2 regions of the Catenulispora sp. MAP12-49 genome follow, and region 2 is predicted to be linked to the other one. Evidence: riboswitches for the same ligand, from Rfam matches in the RefSeq annotation. Region 2 holds a riboswitch; the other holds the start of a gene.

Region 1 (6,836 bases), on a different contig from region 2:
TCATCGACCGGTCCAGCGCGATGTCGCGGTCGGCGAGCTTGCGCAGGTAGCGCAGCATCGCGGTCTCGGAGCGGTGCGCGTGGAAGACCGGGTGGGTCAGGAACTCGGTGGCGCGCAGGTGCACGCCGAGCGCGTCGTCGGTGGCCGCGTCGAGCTCGTGGACACTCGACGTCTCCTTGCCGGTGACGCCGAAGGCGCTCCAGACCGCGCGCAGGTCGGCCCAGCCGGTGGTCTCGTCGCAGGACACGCCGACGGTGTCCTCGTCCACCAGCCGCAGGTTCACGCCCGCGGACAGCGCCGCGCGCCAGACCTCGGCGGCCCGGCCCGGGACGCGCACGGTCAGCGTGTCGAAGAAAGCGGTCGGCACGACCTCGATGCCGCCCCCGGCCTCGCGCAGCCCGGCGGCCAGCACCGCGGTGTAGCGGTGGGTGCGGCGGGCGATCGAGGCCAGGCCCTCGGGACCGTGGTAGACCGCGTACATGCCGGCGATCACGGCGAGCAGAACCTGCGCGGTGCAGATGTTGGACGTCGCCTTCTCGCGGCGGATGTGCTGCTCGCGGGTCTGCAACGCCAGCCGCAGCGCCTGGTCGCCGTCGGCGTCCACGGACACCCCGACCAGGCGGCCGGGCAGCGAGCGGGACAGGTTCTCGCGCACCGCCATGTAGCCGGCGTGCGGGCCGCCGAAGCCCAGCGGCACGCCGAAGCGCTGCGTGGAGCCCACGGCGATGTCCGCGCCGGCCTCGCCGGGCGAGGCGAGCAGGGTCAGGGACAGGATGTCGGCGGCCACCGCGACCAGCGCGCCGCGCTCGTGGGCGGCCGTGGTGATCGCCTTGAGGTCGCGCACCTGGCCGGAGGCGCCGGGGTACTGGACCAGCACGCCGTAGAACTCGCCCTCGGGCAGCCCCGCGCCTTCGGCGCCATCAGTGCCGGTGGCGGCCAGGTCGGCCAGCGCCAGCTCGATGCCCAGCGGCTCGGCGCGGGTCTGCAGCACCGCCAGGGTCTGCGGGAAGACGTCGGCGTCGACCAGGAAGCGGGCCGACTTGGACTTGGAGGCGCGGCGGGCCAGGGTCATGGCCTCGGCGGCGGCGGTGCCCTCGTCCAGCAGGGAGGCGTTGGCCACCGGCAGCCCGGCCAGGTCGGCGACCACGGTCTGGAAGTTCAGCAGCGCCTCCAGCCGGCCCTGCGAGATCTCCGGCTGGTAGGGGGTGTAGGCGGTGTACCAGGCCGGGTTCTCCATGACGTTGCGCAGGATCACCGGCGGGGTGAAGGTGCCGTGGTAGCCCAGGCCGATCATGGGCCGGAAGACCCGGTTGCGCCCGGCGATGTCGCGCAGCTCGGTGAGCACCTCGGACTCCGAGCGCGCCGGCGGCAGGTTCAGCCGCTCGGTGAGCCGGATGGAGCCGGGCACGGCGGCCTCGGTCAGCGCGTCCAGCGAGGCGTAGCCCAGCAGCGAGAGCATGCGCGCGGCGTCGGCGGCGTCGGGCCCGATGTGCCGGTCGGCGAACGGGGAGCTCTGCTCCAGCTCGACCAGCGTCGGGCGGGCCGCGACGGTGGCGGTGGTGTGCAGGTCGTGGGGGGTGGCGGGCTGCGCGGGAACCGTACCGGAACCGCCGGCGGAGTCGTCTCCAGCCATGCCGTGCAAATCCGTGAGCACTGCGGTCACTGTTGTGGCCTCTCAGGCGGACGCTCTAGACGTCGGGTGGTGGATTCGCGCCTCCCGCGGATCCGTCCTCCCCCTCTGTCATGGAACCTGAGAGTTTCACCGCGGGCGGGGTCCACCGGACCCGCGGCTTACACCTTCGGTGAGAGCTTCGCCGCAGCTCAGCCCTACTTTCCAGAGTTGCCTGCCCGAACGGTCCTTTTGCCTGAGAGTTTCCGGGGAGGGTTGCTCCTTCGGCGCCCACGAGGGGTCTCTCCCGTTCGAGGTAGACGGCACTTACGACGGTATCAGCGCCACCACCGCCTGTTCTAATCCCATTAACCGTTTGCCGTAACCCGATGCCGATGGTGGGCTGACCCGATGACCTCCCCCACCACCGACAAGAACCTGCTCGCAACCTTCGACCTGCGCATGCGCGCCGAGGCCGTAGCCGACGAGCCCGGCGCCCGCGTCGAACGCGCCGACGGCGTCCTGCGCCAGGTCGGCACACTGCCCACGGACTGGCACGGCGTCTTCTACTCAGAGTTGGACGCCACCACGGCCGACGCCGCGGTCCAGGCGCAGATCGCCTACTTCCGCACCCTCGGCGCCGACTTCGAGTGGAAGCACTACAAGCACGACGAACCGGCGGATCTCGGCGAGCGCCTGCTCGCCGCCGGCTTCGAAGCGGACGCCCCGGAGACCCTGTTCGTGGCGGAGATCACACAGCTTTCCGGCGCCGGCCTGACCGAATCCCTGCCGGAAGGCGTCACCCTCCGGCCGGTCACCACCGAAGCCGACGCGGACCTCGTCGGCCAGGCGCACGAGGCGGCCTTCGGCAGCGGAGGCGAGCGCTCCCGCGCCCGGGCTCTGGCCCGCCTGGCGGACAACCCCGAGACCGTCTGGACCTGGCTCGCGATGGCCGGCGACCAACCGGTGAGCGCGGCCCGGATGCTGGTACACCCGGGCACCGGCTTCGCGAGCCTGTGGGGCGGCGGCACCGCGCCGGAGTGGCGCGGGCGCGGGATCTACCGCGCGCTGGTGGCGCGGCGGATGCGGGTGGCGATCGAGCTGGGGTGTGAGTACTTGCAGGTGGACGCCTCGGATATGAGTCGGCCGATTCTGGAACGTCTTGGCTTCCGGGCTTTGAGTGTGACGACGCCGTACGAGTATCGGTTCTGAGTCGCGCGGCTCAGCCGAGGTCGGGATCCAGGCGCCGCCCAACGCCCCATCCGACGCTCCCTTCCCAGGCATCAGAGCCCTGTGACAGGGTAGGCAGTGGCTGACAGACACGCTCAGGGGCGGATCAGGGGGCGGTGCGTTGAGGACGGATCCGCGACAACACATCCTGGACACGTGGCGGAGCTTCGCACGCGCCACGTTCGGCGGCGGAGAGTTGACCTGGGGCGGCCGCCACGGCTCGAACAGCATCAGCGACGCCGAGCAGATCCTGGTCCTCCTCTACCCCGCGACGGAGGTCCCCGGCTTCCGCCTGGACCGGCCGGACGCGATCGAGGACGACGTGCTGGCGGTGCTGCGGCCGATGGGCAGCGGCCTGGACATCCCCATGCGGATGCTCGAGGCGCTGGAGCAGTACCTCACGCGCTACGTCGACGAGGACGGCGCACCTACCTTCACCGGCGGTTCCCACCTGCTGTGCGACGATGCCGACAACGAGGTGAAGCCCGAGCAGGCCGATTACGACATCACCGAGTCGTACTCGATCTCGGTCACCCTGTGCCTGGCGGCGAAGGGCTTCCTGCGCGAGTTCCAGCGCACCGTCGAGCGCCGCGCGTCGCAGAGCCGGATCGACACCACCGTCCTGGCCATCGACCAGCGCCTGACCGCGGCATTGGTCGGCCTGCTGCGCTCGTTCGTGGTGAACGTGCTGACCCCGGACACCCCGGCGGAGTCCGTGCTGCTGCGCACGGTCAGCCAGGGCCGGGTCGTGGGCCGCACGCTCACCCAGGACCTGCGCGGCCGGCTGCAGCCGGTGCGCGACAAGCTGCCGGAGCTGACCTTCGGCCTGCCGCCGGAGAACGAGCGGGTGCTGCGCGACTACCCGGAGCGCTTCTTCGAATGCGGATGGGCCTGGGGCGTGGCGCAGGACGCCACCGACATCGAGCTCCCGGCCGCCGAGGGCGTCAAGCAGCCGCACGGGATCGCCGAGCCGCGTCCGATGCTGCATTTCACGGCCACCGCCCTGGACGGTCTGGCCGACCTCTTCTCCACCCGGACCTCCCGGCAGGGTCTGCTGACCTCCGAGCAGCAGTCCCTGCGCGAGGCGCTGAACCTGCGCTGGGGCCTGGCGTTGCAGTACTGGTCCACCATCGCGACGTTCGGCGCCGGCCGCTGGCCGCTGGAGGACGTCCCCTGGCAGTCCACCGACGGCCAGAGCTCGCCCTACTTCTCCGAGCTCGTGCTCTCCATCGTCGGCATGGCCCAGCAGGGCGGGCCCTCGGGCAGCGTCATCGGCCGCGTCGTGGCCGTGGTGGAGGAGCTGGCCCAGCGCGGTCTGGTCAACCGGCGCGCCTCCGAGGACGACCGCAGCGTGCTGCTGCACGATCCCGGCGTCCGGATGACGCTGCACGGCTCGGAGCTCGAAGGCCCGATGCTGGCCTGGTCCTCCAACGGCTACGCCGCCACGCTGGCCAAGACCGCGCTGCGCATCGCGAGCGTCACCACCGGCCGGCGCAACCGCGCCCGGCTCATCGACATCGCCGACGCCTCGGTGGAGCACCTCCTCAACCGCCGTCTGCAGCCCGACGGGTTGTGGGACCACCCGGCGAACGTCTTCCCCAGCCTCCCGCCGTCCCCCGCCACCCCGTCCTGGGACATGACCGAACGTGCCATCGAGGTCTTCGTCGCCGCCGCGACCCTGATCAGCGCCCCTCCCGTGGCCGACCCCGGCCAGATCGACCAGGCGAACACCAAGATCGCCGAGGCCCGGCACATCCTGGACCAGGAGCGGCTGACCACGCCCACGGCCGGCGGCTCGCAGGAGCAGAAGCTGCTCCGGGAGGCCGAACAGTCGCTGAACCGCGCCGAGTCCCTGTCCCGCGAGCGGCCCGCGACCGCCGCGGCGCTGGCCGACAAGGTGCTCAGAGAGTTGGACGAACTGGCCTTCGCGCGCCAGGCGGCGAGCAGGAGCGCATGACGTGCTGATATTCGCCACCTCCGACAAGGGAGGCACGGGGCGCTCGGTGACCGGCTGCAACATGGCCTACCGGCGGGCGCTGCAAGGGGAGGCCGTCGCCTACCTCGACTTCGACTTCGGTTCACCGACCGCGGGCGCGATCTTCGACGTCCCCGAGGCCGAGCGCGGCGTGGACTCCTGCGGCCTGCACTCCTACTTCACCAAGCACACCGAGGCCCAGCAGCTGGACACCGCGCTGCACTCCGACAGCGACACGCTGCGCGACCTGCCGCGCATCTCCGGCGCCAGCCGCTTGGTCCTGCTGCCGGGCGACAAGGACGGCGGGGAGTTCTCGATCAGCGCGGACATGCCGGCGCGCTGCGCGCAGCTGTTCCTGAAGCTGGACCGCGAATTCGACCTGTGCATCGTCGACCTGTCCGCGGGCCGCTCCTATGCCGTGGACCTGGTCCTGGAGGCCACCGCCCGGCCCGAGCTGGCCGCGCTGACCAGCCGTTGGCTGGTCTTCCACCGCTGGACCAAGCAGCACATCGTGGCCGCGCACGGCCTGGTGTTCGGCGAGAAGGGACTGCTCAAAGCGGGCGAGCGCCGCGGCCACGACGCCCAGAGGCTGAACAACTCCGTCCGCTACGTCCGGACCGCGGTCGTGGATCTGGGCGTGGACCAGGAATCGGTGACCCGGCCGGCACAGGCCGCGTGGCTGCGCGCCTACGACCGGAAGTTGCGGGAACAGGCGGACAAGCTGCGCATGGGCCGGGCCCGGCTGGCCGGGCAGATCCCTTACGACCCGATGCTCCAGTGGAGCGAGCAAGTGATCGACGACTCGGACGTCAGCGGACTGAAAATCGCCAACCAGGCCACCGTGCAGGCCTTCGAGGACCTCGCCGCGAAGCTGTCGGACGAGCGATTCTGGGAAGGGCTGTGACGGCCGTGGACGTCAGCTACGACGAAGTGACCCAGACCCCGCGAGTGGACGCGGTGCCGCTGGGCCATCTCTCGGTCGAGACCGGTCACCTGTATCTGGACGACTTCGCCGAGGGCGACCGCAAGATCGCCCGCCAGCTGGAGCATGCCGCGCCGTGGCTGGAGGCGGCGAACAAGCGGATCCGCAAGCGGTTCGGCCGCAACGCCCGCATAAGCACCTGCTTCCTGGTCGACGACTACACGCCCTCGGGCTCGGCGCCGGACCAGCCCAAGCCCGCGGAGGTGGTGGACATCGTGACCACCGCCGCCGAACAGGCCGGCTTCCGGCTCGACTACCTGGCCCGGGAGGCCGGCTGCGTTGTGGCCTGCGAGCGCCCCTACTCCGGCCCGCGCGACCAGAGCCCGCTGGCCGACATCGTCGCCGGACTGATCGTCGAGGAGGCGGCGGTGGGCGCCAACGGCTCCCGGCCGCCGACCGCGCAGACCGGGTGGCTGTCCAACGGCGAGCGCTCGCCGGCCGTCGCGGTGGCGATGGACGCCCCGGACTGGGAGCCGCCGGAGGAGTTCGGCAAGTACCGGCACTCGGTGTTCGTCGACATCGAGCTGTGGAGCCTGGACAGCGCTCAGATACACGCTGAGCGGCAGTACTCGTGCTCGCTGCTGTCGGCGGTGTGGCAGCTGCTGCGGCTGGGCCTGCTGCGCAACGCGGGGAAGGCAGTGGCCAAGCCGTACCGGTTCGGTACCGGTGAGGCTTTGCCCGACCTGTGGGCGCAGATGCCGAGCATCACGCAGCTGACTCAGGACGCGGCCCCGTTCGCAGCATACGAGACCTTCTCCGCGCTCCCGCAGCACTACGAGGCTGCGGAACATGCCGCGCGAATCATCATCGACCATCTGCGGTTCGATCCGGCGGTCCTGGCCCAGACCGCCGACCGGGCCCGCGACGAATCGAACCCGATCGTCCTGCCCGACAATCCCGTCGGCCGGACAAGCCACCTGTTCTTCGATGACGTCCATGTCGCGCACAACGACTGAGCGCGACGGCGCGCCGGCGGTGCTGGCCTTCGGCGAGGTCCGCACGTGCCTGATCCAGAACCTGGGCACACTGTCCCCCTCGGC
Region 2 (6,836 bases):
CCGGTTGACCAAGTCCGGCTGCAAGGCGACATGACCGTGGTGGCCGCCGGGTTGCCGTCGGCCAGGCTGGCGGCGTTCTTCGACGGTGCCGCCGACCGCGAAGCCGCCAGCGCCGCGACGGTCTGGCGGATCACCGACGGCTCGGTCCGCAGGTGGCTGGACTCAGGCCGCTCGGCCGAGGAGCTCCGCTCGGGCCTGGCCGAATTCTGTGCGGACAAGCCGTCTCAGGCCCTGGACTACCTCATCGAGGACGCCGACCGCCGCCACGGCCTGGTCGACGTGATCGCCGCCCGAGCCGTGATCGTCGCCCTGGACGAGCAACTCGGCGCCGAACTGGCGACGGTGCCCTCTCTGGTCCGTCTCGGCGTGCGCCGCATCGCCGAAACCGTCTTGGTCCTGGACGCGCCCCAACAAGAGGTGCTCAGCGTGCTGCGGTTCGCCGGATACCTGCCGACCGCGCACGAAGCGGACGGCACGTTGACCGTGGCGATGGTTGCCGCGCCCAGGGCTTCGTCCGAGGCTTTGCCGCGGTTCTGACCTGGGCGGCGGCGATCATCTGGCTGGCTGGTCGTCAAAAGCCTGTCATCTCACAGCCCCGCGTACAGCGGATGCTTCCGCGCGAGCGTGGCCACCCGAGTCCGCAGCCCGGCTGCCCGCTCTTCGTCGTATCCCGGGGTGAGGGCCTGGGCGATGATGTCCGCGACCTCGGTGAAGTCCAGTTCTCCGAAGCCTCGCGTCGCCAGCGCGGGGGTGCCGATTCGCAGGCCGGAGGTGACCATCGGGGGGCGGGGGTCGAAGGGTACTGCGTTGCGGTTCACGGTGATGCCGATGTCGTGCAGGCGATCTTCTGCTTGCCTGCCGTCGAGGTCGGATGCTCGGAGGTCGACCAGTGCCAGGTGGACGTCGGTGCCGCCAGTCAGGACGGAGACGCCTGCGGTGGTGAGGTCGGGGGCGGTGAGGCGTTCGGCGAGGCGTTGGGCGCCGGTGATGGTGCGCTGCTGGCGTTCGCGGAATGAGGGTTCGGAGGCCAGTTTGAAGGCGACTGCCTTGGCCGCTATCACGTGCTCCAGGGGGCCGCCCTGGTGGCCGGGGAAGACTGCGCTGTTGATCTTTTTGGCCAGGTCCGGGTTGTTGGTCAGGATGGTGCCGCCGCGGGGGCCGCCGAGGGTCTTGTGCGTGGTGGTGGTGACCACGTCGGCGTGGGGCAGGGGGTTGGGGTGCAGGCCGGCGGCCACCAGGCCGGCGAAGTGGGCCATGTCGACCATCAGGTGGGCGCCGGTTTCGTCGGCGATGCGGCGGAAGGCGGCGAAGTCCAGGTGGCGGGGGTAGGCGGACCAGCCTGCGATGATCAGCTTGGGCCGGTGTTCCTTGGCGAGGTGCTCCACCTCGGCCATGTCGATGCGGTGGTCGGTGGCCGAGACGTGGTAGGCGGCGACGTTGTAGAGCTTGCCGGAGAAGTTCAGCCGCATGCCGTGGGTCAGGTGGCCGCCGTGGGCCAGGTCCAGGCCCAGGATGGTGTCGCCCGGTTCGAGGAGGGCCGACATCGCGGCGGCGTTGGCCTGGGCTCCGGAGTGGGGCTGGACGTTGGCGAAGGCTGCGCCGAACAGGTCCTTGGCTCGTTGCACCGCGAGGCTTTCGGTCACGTCCACGTGCTCGCAGCCGCCGTAGTAGCGGCGGCCGGGGTAGCCCTCGGCGTACTTGTTGGTCAGGACAGAGCCCTGAGCCTCCATGACCGCGATCGGGGCGAAGTTCTCGCTCGCGATCATCTCCAGCGTGTTCTGCTGGCGCTTCAGCTCGGCCCGCAGGGCGGCGTGGACGGCCGGGTCGGCGTCGGCGAGCCTGGTGTCGAGAGTGGTCATGGTCAGACTCCCTCGATGAGCGCGGCGTAGGCGGTGGCGTCCAGCAGGTCGACGGCCTTGGTGATCCGCATCCGGTAGAGCCAGCCCTCCCCGAACGGGTCGCGGTTGACCACGGCCGGATCGGCGATCGCGGCCTCGTTGACCTCGAGGACCTCGCCGTCCGCGGGGGCGAACAGGTCGCTCACGGACTTGGTCGACTCGATCTCGCCGCACGGCTCGCCGGCGGCGATCGTCGAGCCGACGGCCGGCAGGCTGAGGAACACGACGTCGCCGAGCGCCTCGGCGGCGTGGGCGGTGATACCGACGGTCGAGACGTCGCCGTCGGCCGCGATCCACTCGTGGTCGCTGGTGTAGGACAGGTCTGAGGGCAGGCTCATGCTCTGGATCTCTCTGAGTGTGTCTGATTCAGCGGTGGTAGAAGGGCAGCGGGACGACGGTCGCGTCCACTCGGCTGCCTCGGATGTCGACGAGCACCTTCGTCCCGGGCTCCTGGCGATCGGCCGCCAGGTAGGCCATCGCGATCGGGTAGCCGAGGGCCGGCGACAGGGCACCGGAGGTGACCTCGCCGACGGTCTCGCCGGTGTCCGGATCGAGGACGGCGTAGCCGTGACGCGGGGCCCGCTGGCCGGTGGTCGTCAGACCGACCAGGACCCGGGCCGGACCCGCGGCGCGATGCGCGAGAAGCGCCTGTTCGCCGACGAACCCGCCAGGCTTGCCGAACACCACGACCCGGCCCTGGCCCGCGTCGAACGGGGTCGTCCGGATCGTGATCTCCTGGCCGTACAACGGCATTCCGGCTTCGAGGCGGAGGGTGTCGCGGCAGGCCAGTCCGCACGGCAGCAGTCCGTGCGAAGCACCGATGGAGCTGATGGCCTGCCAAATACTCGGCGCCGCCTCCGCCCGGCAGTAGATCTCGAAGCCGTCCTCGCCGGTATAGCCGGTCCGAGCCAGCAGCACATCCTGATCCGCCAAGCGCATCGGAGTGATCCCGTAGTACTTCAGGAGCGCCAGATCCGCCTCGGTCGCTCCGCCGACGATCGCGGCGGAGCGCGGGCCCTGCACGGCGATCAGCGCCCAATCGCTGGACGCGTCCCGGATCGTGGCGGCGTAGCCGTCGATCCGGTCGCGCAGGGTGGAGCACACGATCTGCGCGTTGCCGGCGTTGGCCACGATGAGGTACTCGGTCTCGGCAAGCCGGTAGACGACCAGATCGTCGAGCACGCCGCCGGTCTCGTGGACCAGCATGGAGTAGCGAGCCCGGCCGACGGCTGTCTTCGAGGGCTCATTCACCAGGGCGTGGTCGAGCGCACGGGCCGCCTCCGGGCCGGACACCTCGATCTCGCCCATGTGGCTGAGGTCGAAAATGCCCGCGGCGGTCCGCACGGCGCGGTGCTCCGCCAGCTCGGACGTGTACCGCACGGGCATGGACCAGCCGGCGAAATCAGTGAAGCGCGCGCCGAGTTCGGCGTGGACGGCGTGCAACGGCGTCTTCTTCGCGGCGGCGGTGAGCGCGCCCGAAGAAGGGGGCCCGGATGAGGTCATGACGGGAGGCTCCCTGGGGAGGCACCGTGATTTCCGGTGCCGTGGACGGGTGACCTCCCCGCTCTGTCATCGATGCCTGAGAGCTTCGCCACCGAGTCGGGTGGCTTGCACCGTGGGCGCGGGACGCGAGGTCCCGACTTTCCAGAGTCGCCTGGCTGAAGCGGTAGGTGGGCCTGAGAGATTCTGGGGAGTGTTGCTCCTTCGGCGCCTCGCAGACACAGAAATCCTGCGAGGACTCTCCCGCTTCAGTTCGAACGGCATGTGTTCAGTTGTCGTCTCGGCCGACGAGCTCGATTCGAGATGAGCTCGATCGGTCGATGCTGCGGATCGTAAAAGCACGGCGGCGCGGCCGTCAAGGTATGTCCGAAAGGTCCCCGGTGAGACCTCCGGGTCGCCGGCACCCGTCTTAGTAGGCGAGGGGGACACCGGTCCGCGGCAGGCGTCCCCGAGGGTTCGACCATGGGGGAGACGAGCTTGAGCATCGAAGCAGAGTTCACCGCTTACGCGGCTGCTCGGGCCCAGCGCCTTCGCGACACGGCGTTTCTGCTGTGTGGGGACTGGCACACCGCGCAGGACCTGACGCAGACGACGCTCGCGAAGCTCTACACGGCCTGGAAACGGGTCGAGCGGAGCGAGAGCGTCGACGCCTACGCACGCCAGGTCATGCTGCGCACGTTCCTGGACTCGCGCCGGCTGAAGCGCTCCTCGGAGCGGCCGACGACCCAGGTTCCCGACATCGCCGCACCGGCGGACAGCGATCCCGCGTTGCGGCTGACCCTGCTGTCGGCCCTGGCGCAGCTGCCGCTGAACCGGCGGGCCGTGTTGGTCCTGCGCTTCTGGGAGGACCAGACGGTCGAGGCGACCGGGGCGGCGATGGGCCTGTCCGCCAGCGCGGTCAAGTCGCTGACCCAGCGGGCGCTGGCCGATCTGCGGTCCGCGCTCCGCGACGACGACGCGATGGCAGAGCTCGACTTCCTCCTGGTCTGAACCACACGGAACTGAAGCCTCCTCACGGAACGAGAGAATCTTGACTCCGGAAGACTCGATGCGCGACCGCATCTCCGCGGAACTGGAAGCCGGCCGCCCGCCCCTGGGCGACCTCGTCGGCTTGGCCGTCGCCGAGGGGCGGCGCAAGAAGCGGCGCACCCGCCTGGGCGCCGGCGCCCTGAGCGCGGTCGGCGTACTGGCCGTCGCGGGCGCCGTGGCGCAGCTCGGATCGGCCTCCCCGGCGACGACGCAGAACGCCGCCGCCCACCCGGCCGCCACGACGCCGACGCGCTCCCCGTCGCCGGCGGCGCCGCGCTCGTCGGCCCCGACCACTCCCCCGACGACATCCCCGACCACGCCCACCGCGCCGGCCACCACTCCCCTGCCGGTCGCCGCGATCGTGAAGAACGTCAACCCCGGCACCTTCTCCCTGGAGAAGGGCATCTACCTCAACTACACCACCAGCGCCATGTCCTACTGGGAGTACGAGGGCGGGCTGACGGTGCAGTACAACGGCAGCAACACCTGGGGCTCCGACTTCGTCACCATGGGCGCGACCGACCGCCTGTTCACCGGCTTCTACGTCGGCGACAAGGACGTCGCGGCGGCGTCCATGACCATCGACGGCAAGCAGATCGCGGCCACCGTGGTGAAGGTGAACGGCGCGCAGGGCTGGTGCGGCATCTACTACCTGCGGCCGAAGGGGGCGACGTCGTACGAGCGGTTCCAGATCGACGTCTACGACGCCAGCGGCAAGATCATCGCCACGTCCTACACCGGGCTGAGCGACGGCCCGCCGCCCACCCACTCTTCCGGTGAGCCCGAGAACCGGACCCTGCCGGTCACGAACATCCCGACCGACACCCCGTTCCCGGGTGTGACGGTCATGGCCCCGCCTCCGGGATCGCCCACCAAGTAGGCGCATCCCGAGCTCAAACCCAAGCCCAAGGGCAAGTGCCCGGTACCGGTCGCCCCGGTGCCGGGCACTTGCTGTCGCCCGTTGCCATCACCCGAACAACCCATCCCGCGCTGACCCCGCAGTTGCACCACGCATCACGCGCCCCAACGCTTGATCCATGACCGTTCCGGCAGCGGCTGACAGTGCCGCCCAGCCGTGGTACACCCGCGGTCCCCAGGAAGTGGCCGAGGCGTTCGGCGTGGATCCGGAGGCCGGGCTCTCGCCGGAACGCGCCGCGAACGTCCTGGCCCGCACCGGCCCCAACGAGCTGCCGCAGGAGGAGCCGCCGGCCGGCTGGCGCCGGTTCCTGGACCAGTACCGCAGCTACATGCAGATCATCCTGGTCGGGGCCGCGATCGTCTCCTTCGCGATCCAGGAGTGGTCGACCGCGATCCTGCTGGTCGTGCTGACGCTCGTCAACGCGGTCATCGGGTTGCGGCAGGAGGGCAAGACCGAGAGCGCCATGAACGCGCTCAAGTCGATGATGAAGGTGACCGCGCGGGTGCGGCGGGGCGGTGCCGAGACCGAGATCCCCGCCGAACAGGTGGTGCCCGGGGACATCGTGCTGCTGACGGCCGGCGACGAGGTGCCGGCGGACGGGCGGATCCTGGCGGCCAGCGCGCTGCAGATCGACGAGTCCGCGCTGACCGGCGAGAGTGTGCCGGCTTTGAAGCAGCCGGAGGCTCTGGCGCCCGGGGCGGCGCTCGCTCCCGGCGACCAGGTCAACATGGCCTTCATGAACACGCCGGTGACGCACGGCAGCGGGGTCGTGGTGGTCACCGGCACCGGGGCGGACAGCGAGCTCGGCAAGATCTCGGGCCTGCTGAAGGCGACCGCGAAGGAGCAGTCGCCGCTCACCAGGCAGCTGGACAACCTCACGCTGTGGATCGCCGGGGCGGCCGGGCTGACCATGATCGTGATGTTCGCGCTCGGGCGCTCCCGGGGGACGGCCTGGGACGCGCTGTTCATCAGCGCGGTCTCGCTCGCGGTCGCGGCGATACCCGAGGCGCTGCCGACCGTCACCCAGGTCATCCTCTCGCTCGGCAGCGTCGAGCTGGCGCGGCGCAACGCGCTGGTCAAGGAACTGCCGGCGGTGGAGACGCTAGGGTTCACCTCCTCGATCAACTCCGACAAGACCGGGACCCTGACGCTGAATCAGGTGACGGTCGTCGAGGTGGTCTCCCCTGCCAACCGGTACACGGTCAGCGGGACCGGCTACCAGTTGGACGGCCGGGTGCACCACGCGGTCGGCACCCAGATCGCGGTCGAGGAGGCGATCCTGCCCTACCTGGTGGCCAACGACGCCTCCCTGGTCGACGGCGCCGTGGTCGGCGACCCGACCGAGGGCGCGCTGCTGGTCCTGGGCCACAAGGCCGGTGTGGACATCGACGGCACCCGCGAGCGGTACCCGCGGCTGGCCACCCTGCCGTTCGACCCCGGCTACAAGCTGATGGCCACCTTCCACAAGGCCAAGGACGACGCCGGGCAGG

The links. Region 2 has a riboswitch for glycine ahead of gcvT (glycine cleavage system aminomethyltransferase GcvT). Riboswitches for the same ligand answer to the same signal wherever they lie in the genome.
Region 1: it holds a riboswitch for glycine, as region 2 does, so the genes downstream of both, gcvP (aminomethyl-transferring glycine dehydrogenase) here and gcvT (glycine cleavage system aminomethyltransferase GcvT) in region 2, are expected to answer to the same signal.

Annotation. Positions count from the first base shown of each region.
Region 1 is NZ_JBGCCP010000004.1:359,400-366,235, reverse strand. Features, by position in the region: gene gcvP (aminomethyl-transferring glycine dehydrogenase) at 1-1,633, opposite strand, end outside; glycine riboswitch at 1,729-1,843, opposite strand; glycine riboswitch at 1,844-1,929, opposite strand; gene ABIA35_RS11770 (GNAT family N-acetyltransferase) at 2,021-2,821, shown strand; gene ABIA35_RS11765 (SCO2524 family protein) at 2,961-4,796, shown strand; gene ABIA35_RS11760 (SCO2523 family variant P-loop protein) at 4,798-5,718, shown strand; gene ABIA35_RS11755 (SCO2522 family protein) at 5,715-6,752, shown strand; gene ABIA35_RS11750 (SCO2521 family protein) at 6,733-6,836, shown strand, end outside.
Region 2 is NZ_JBGCCP010000012.1:58,797-65,632, forward strand. Features, by position in the region: gene ABIA35_RS22295 (helicase-associated domain-containing protein) at 1-537, shown strand, start outside; gene glyA (serine hydroxymethyltransferase) at 588-1,859, opposite strand; gene gcvH (glycine cleavage system protein GcvH) at 1,862-2,236, opposite strand; gene gcvT (glycine cleavage system aminomethyltransferase GcvT) at 2,265-3,401, opposite strand; glycine riboswitch at 3,553-3,654, opposite strand; gene ABIA35_RS22315 (SigE family RNA polymerase sigma factor) at 3,876-4,388, shown strand; gene ABIA35_RS22320 (hypothetical protein) at 4,429-5,307, shown strand; gene ABIA35_RS22325 (cation-translocating P-type ATPase) at 5,465-6,836, shown strand, end outside.